One region of the Vibrio sp. 1580 genome, then DNA from elsewhere that is predicted to be linked to it. Evidence: predicted binding sites of a transcription regulator. Region 1 holds the regulator's gene; the other holds the start of a gene.
What was found. Region 1 encodes CRP, which controls carbon source genes, mostly activating them, when cyclic AMP is high. Its sites were predicted from a motif close to TGTGANNNNNNTCACA; they were not measured.
Positions count from the first base shown of each region.

Region 1 (3,407 bases):
AGTAAACTACAGCAAATCACGCTACCCACACTGATCATCCATGCCAAAGACGATCCGTTCATGACCGATGATGTGATACCGAAGTTTGTTTTGCCAGATAACATTGATTACCGTCTCTTTGAACACGGTGGCCATGTTGGCTTCCTAACAGGAACGGCGTTAAAACCTAAGTTTTGGTTGGAGGAAGCGCTGCCCGCGTATTACGAAAGTATCGCCGCAGATTACCTTTCTGCTGTATCCAAGCAACGAACGCAGTAAACTAGCCGCTCATCATAAAAGTTAGAGGTATTTATGATCATTCCATGGCAAGACATTGCGCCGGAAACATTGGAAAACTTAATTCGTGAATTCGTCTTACGCGAAGGAACGGATTACGGAACCGTCGAGGTTTCTTTGCATGACAAAATTGATCAAGTTAAAGCTCAATTGGAAAAAGGTGAAGCGGTTATCGTGTTCTCTGAGCTACACGAAACCGTCGATATTCAGCATAAAACAAAATTTTAGACCCTTCACATTTTACCGTATCCCACTCGATGACAAGGTATTGTTACGTGCTATAGTGGGATATCGACCGTGCAGTAGTAACTCTACTGCACATTACAGGTAAGTAATTTTCGACAAGGTTTGTCATGTCAGCTAAACACCCAATTATTGCGGTTACTGGTTCGTCCGGTGCCGGCACGACCACTACATCTGAAGCCTTCCGTAAAATGTTCAATATGATGAACGTTAAACCCGCATGGGTTGAAGGCGATAGCTTCCATCGCTTTACTCGCCCAGAAATGGACATCGAAATTCGCAAAGCCCGCGAGCAAGGTCGACACATTAGCTACTTTGGCCCACAAGCTAATGACTTCCCGGGATTAGAAGAGTTTTTCCGTAAGTTCGGGCATGACGGCACTGGCAGCGTGCGCCGTTATCTGCACACGTTTGACGAAGCGGTTCCCTACAATCAAATGCCAGGCACGTTTACACCGTGGCAAGACTTACCCGAAAACAGCGACGTGCTGTTTTATGAAGGGTTACATGGTGGCGTGGTCGATGGAGATGTTAATGTTGCTCAACATGTGGATTTCTTAATCGGCATGGTGCCGATTGTGAACTTAGAGTGGATACAAAAATTCGTACGTGACACTCGCGATCGCGGCCATTCGCGTGAAGCGGTAATGGACTCAATCGTGCGATCCATGGACGATTACCTCAACTATATCACTCCGCAGTTTTCTCGTACTCACATCAACTTCCAGCGCGTACCGACCGTTGACACTTCCAACCCACTTAATGCAAAAGGCATCCCTAGTTTGGATGAGAGTTTTGTGGTGATTCGCCTACGCGGTATCAAGAATGTCGACTTCCCATATCTGCTGGCCATGATTGATGGCTCATTCATGTCACGCCACAACACGATTGTCGTACCCGGCGGTAAGATGAGCTTTGCAATGGAGCTCATAGTTCGGCCTATCCTACAACAGCTCATCGAAACAGGGAAAATTGGCTAAAAACCTGCCTGCGAAGATGTTTACTTTTCATACCGTGATCATGTGCACAGTTTTGCTTACAAAATCTCAATCATGGCACGATTAAAATCAAGAAATCGTTTTCGAAAAAGGATACTATTTCTTACCGAAACACAAGAGAGCTTGCAGCATATAAAAAGTGCTCTTATTCTAGTAGGCCTAATTCAGGCTTAGCTAAAATATGGATAGCGCAAGCGTACCCTGCAGAGGAAGTGAGATATTATGGTTCTAGGTAAACCTCAAACCGACCCAACATTAGAGTGGTTTCTTTCACACTGTCATATTCATAAGTACCCTTCAAAGAGCACGCTAATTCACGCGGGCGAAAAGGCAGAAACTTTGTACTACATCGTTAAAGGTTCTGTTGCGGTTCTTATCAAAGACGAAGAAGGTAAGGAGATGATCCTTTCTTACCTAAACCAAGGAGACTTTATTGGTGAACTTGGTCTATTCGAGGAAGACCAAGAGCGCACAGCTTGGGTTCGTGCTAAATCTCCTTGTGAAGTTGCTGAAATTTCTTTCAAGAAGTTCCGTCAGCTTATCCAAGTAAACCCAGACATCCTAATGCGTCTTTCTGCGCAGATGGCTCGTCGTCTTCAAGTAACTAGCCAAAAAGTGGGTGACCTGGCGTTCCTAGACGTAACTGGTCGTATCGCTCAGACGCTTCTGAACCTTGCAAAACAACCAGACGCAATGACTCACCCAGACGGCATGCAAATCAAGATCACTCGTCAAGAAATCGGTCAAATTGTTGGCTGTTCTCGTGAGACAGTAGGTCGTATCTTGAAGATGCTAGAAGAGCAGAACCTAATCTCTGCTCACGGTAAAACCATCGTGGTTTACGGTACTCGTTAATCTCGAACTAGAGTGACACGAACAAAATTATAAAAGCCACCAATGGCAACATTGGTGGCTTTTTATTTACTCATGACCAAATGAGATAGGGTGCAGCGAACACTAATGAGTAAGCTTAACAGGTTAACCCTAAAACTTAGCCATTCGTACTTTCAAAGATTTTGTCAGCTGAAGCGGCCACGAAACCTGGGTACAAATCACCATTTTCCATCGGATAGCGCTTAGCAAATTCATAAAACCCGCCAGGGATAATTTCAGTGCCTTCGCTAAAACGAACCGCTACTTTATCTGCCATGGTCGATGACTGCTCTAGCAACACCTCAGGAGTGCCCTTCACTTCACCACCATTTTCATTAATGGTAAACCCAGCGGTACGCAGATGATCGTTTACCTGCTTCACTTCTTCATATTCATTGAGCTGGTTAACGCTCACCGTGAAGTGGTTTGCTCCGTAACCATGCGCCGCAAGCCAAGATGCGTACTCACTTTCTTTAGCCAACGTTTGGTAATCAGCAAAGCTTAAATCCCACAAGCGTCCACCATGTAAGAATGCGCTATCGTTCAGCTTGTCAGCATCGACTTGTGCCACCAAATTTTTCACAATCTCTTGTAGCTCAGACGAGCACTCTTCAACTTTTAGCTCACTAATAAATACTTTAGGTTGCTTCGGATCTGGGTGCTCATAGTGCTTAGCAACCAGCTTTTTGCTTTCGAAAACGTAATCACCACACGCCTTGTAACCAATAGCTACAAATGGCTTAGCTAGAGTTTCAATACCAAGAGGCGCGATATTGAAGGTACGTAAAGCTATATGATCATTAATCAGAGGCTCATCTTCTTGAAGCAGCTGATGCACTTTAGCAGCCGAAGGGCAAAGACGTTGAATGTAATCTTGCCATAGCGATTCAAATAACACATCGGGCGTCATAACGACTCCTTGTTACGAGATGTAGAGTTTAAAGGTAAGCGGAAGTTGGCTGCTCGTTCACAACAAAAGTTGTCCAGAATAATGAACGAGCAACCATCAACCTGTGA
Region 1 covers NZ_JAWOVT010000021.1:30,085-33,491, reverse strand. The annotation lists gene R7093_RS22260 (hydrolase) at 1-258, shown strand, start outside; gene R7093_RS22255 (YheU family protein) at 292-504, shown strand; gene R7093_RS22250 (phosphoribulokinase) at 630-1,499, shown strand; gene crp (cAMP-activated global transcriptional regulator CRP) at 1,740-2,372, shown strand; gene R7093_RS22240 (DUF1338 domain-containing protein) at 2,509-3,300, opposite strand.

Region 2 (3,407 bases), on a different contig from region 1:
GAGTGCGAGGTCCTGGTTTACCATGGCAAACAGTTCAGACTCTTCGCTTACTAAGCTGCGATACTCTCGCAACAACTGGCGGTTTGGCTCTAAGAAGATCTCACCCGTATAGCCGTCGACTATCCCGAGTTTGCCATTCACCACATCCGGATTAATGTTGGCGCCCATGACTGCAGGGACCCCAAGAGCTCGAGATAAAATGGCAGCGTGAGAGTTAGCGCCTCCCTCTAATGATACGACGGCTAACAAGAACTCTTTAGGTACAGAAGCGAGCAAGGTGGCAGTGAGTTCATTCGCCACCAAAATAATGGGACGATCAATTGCAGAATTTTCTTGCTCGCTGTTGTGCAGAAAATAGAGCAGCCTTTGCCCTAACTCTCGGATATCTTGCGCTCTTTCACGCATGTATACATCCGACATTCTGGCAAATCGATTCGAGTATGACTCTACAACTTGGCGTAACGCCCAGTCTGCCCTGTCTCCTTTTTCAATCTGCTTCTTCAAATCACCGCGAAGCATCGGATCATTCAGTAAGTGAGTAAACAGATCGAAGATCGCCAGAGCATCTTTGTTGATTTCACTGTCCAGTTTTTTCCGCATACGGCGAAAGTCATTTAACGCTCGCTCTATGGCCACCAGTAGTGTCTCGTGCTCGCGTTCCTTATCTAACGTGGACGAAGGGAAAATATCCGATAAACTCGGCTGGGTATTGTCGAACCAAAACTCTCCAATCGCGACACCAGTAGACGCAGGCAAACCTTTTAATACCGTGGGTTTAGATGCTAACTGCCAATGCCCAAGATTCTGCGCATGTGCAATGAGCACCGCTAACTGAGCGGATAAAGTAACAAGAAACGATTCTTCCATTTCACTAAACAAGCGCGGCGTTTTTTGTTGGATCACCAACACACCTAAAACTTGTTTACGATGAATGATTGGAGTAGCTAAAAAAGAGTGGTAAATCTGTTCGCCGAGTTGAGGAAAGAATTTGAACTCGGGGTGTTTTGAGGCTTCGGCAAGGTTAAGGGGTTCAGCGCTTCGTTTTACCAACCCAACCAAGCCTTCATTGAAGTTGATATGAATACTATCACCTTCAAAAATAAGGCCTTGAGTTGCCATTAACTCAAGGCGCTGCATTTCTTCATTAGCAAGATAGATAGTACAGCACTCAGTACTAAGGGCAGCACAAGTCTCTTTCACCAATATATCGAGTGCCAGATGCACATCATCGACCCTGGAGACTTTCTCAACTATTTCCCTTAGCTGACTGAGCATGATTATCCTCTACGTTGCTTTTTTCTTTTCCCTTTCGCTTTTCTCTCTCGAAAAGGCATGGCTAAGGATGCAAATTCTTTCATCGCTCGTCGATAAACATCTCGCTTGAAAGAAACAACTTGCCTAACTGGATACCAGTAACTTACCCAGCGCCAACCATCAAATTCAGGGGATTTTCCGCGTTGCATATTAATGCGAGACTCATCGCATTCTAATCTCAGCAGAAACCATTTCTGTTTTTGGCCGATACAAACAGGCTTGGAGTCCCAACGCACCAATCGCTTTGGTAGCTTATATCTTAACCAATGACGACTTGTTGCAATGATCTTAACGTCTTTTTTCGTTAAACCGACTTCTTCGTATAACTCCCTGAACATGGCTTGTTCAGGGGTTTCACCTTCGTCAATCCCACCTTGTGGAAATTGCCATGAGTGTTGCCCGTATCGTTTAGCCCAGAAGACCTGACCATGGTTATTACATATCACAATACCAACATTAAGTCGGTAACCATCGCCATCTATCACTGGCTAACCTCTATGAATAAATTTTTTATTACCGTGATTTTTCCACATATCCCCATTACTAGCAAACTTACTGATGTGATATGAGCAAGATTTATTACCTTTTCACCATTTTTGGATATCTTTTAATCAAACCATACCTTATCAACACAAGAGTGAGACATTGCCCACATTTATTCACCTTTTCTGTGAATAACTTTGTGAAGAATTCAATTCAAATGAGTAATTCAGTTCAATCCCATCAAAAGCAAAACAAATGAAGAAACAAAAAAACAAACATAACATATTGATAAAAAAGCATTTATTTTTAAAAATAACGATAATTCGATCTTCAGTTTCTTGATGATCTTTTCACCAAACTCAGATCGGTCAAAGATCCACCAACAGGCTATTTATCCACACTCACCTGCTATTCGTTTAGATGATTACAACAAAATCAACCCCAAAAATGCATTTTAACCCCTGTTTATTCATACAGACCTCGTCAGGATCTTATCAATACCTCCTCCACCTGTGGATAAGTTATGAATTGATCGTTCTTACACCGCCTCGGTGAAATCTTAAACAGTAGATTTGGTCGGAGTTTGATAAACTATATTTTTTGTAATACCACCTTGTAACTATGAAACCAGAACCACAAACAGAAGCAGATCTATTGGAACGAGCGCATGATATGGCAGGACTCAGTTTTGCTGAGTTGGCCGCCGAGGCGAATATGATTGTTCCTGAAAACTTAAAACGTGATAAAGGTTGGGTGGGTCAATTACTCGAATGGCACTTGGGCGCTCCAGCTGGCAGTAAACCTCAACAAGATTTCGCAAAACTAGGGATCGAGTTGAAAAGTATTCCAATCAGTTATTCTGGCAAACCTTTAGAAACAACCTTTGTTTCTGTGGCTCCCCTCACTGGTGTTCATGGTCTTACATGGGAAACAAGTCATGTTCGAAACAAGCTATCTCGTGTGCTTTGGGTACCCGTAGAAGGAGAACGAGAAATCCCACTCGCTGAAAGACGTGTGGGCAGTCCACTCATTTGGTCACCAGATGAAGAAGAAGAACGGATTTTGCGAAATGACTGGGAAGAGTTAATGGAAATGATCGTCTTGGGAAGATTTGATCAAATTTCCGCCAGACACGGAGAAGCGCTGCATCTTCGCCCTAAAGCCGCAAATGCAAAAGCGCTCACCGAAGCATACAACTCAAATGGTAAGCCGATGAAAACTCTGCCCCGAGGCTTTTACCTTAGAACACAGTTTACTGAACAGATCTTACTCAAGCACTACATTAACACTCAACCAAAATAAAACCATATCAGCTATTTAGTGCGTCACGAGCGATAACTCAATATCGCAGTACGAGGCTGCCTCGTCAGTGCCACATTCGTCATACGCATTGCGCAGCCTTAAATACGCTTTATCGACCCCTAGCCTCAATAGTTCTTCTTTTACTAAGTCTAGAGAGCCAAAATGTATCGGGTCTTCACCGTCTTTAATCGGCTCAAGTTGATGCTTGTACTCCACAGCTAAAAGATAGTCAGAGACATCAGAACACCCAATCACAAATACTTTGGGAGTTTTATAAGTATCTTTATGTGGACCATGTAGCCACATGT
Region 2 covers NZ_JAWOVT010000011.1:133,557-136,963, reverse strand. The annotation lists gene ptsP (phosphoenolpyruvate--protein phosphotransferase) at 1-1,275, opposite strand, end outside; gene rppH (RNA pyrophosphohydrolase) at 1,278-1,799, opposite strand; gene mutH (DNA mismatch repair endonuclease MutH) at 2,419-3,099, shown strand; gene R7093_RS17770 (DUF6482 family protein) at 3,115-3,407, opposite strand, start outside.
Region 2: the regulator CRP is predicted to act here: its motif matches at 1,953-1,968, upstream of rppH (RNA pyrophosphohydrolase).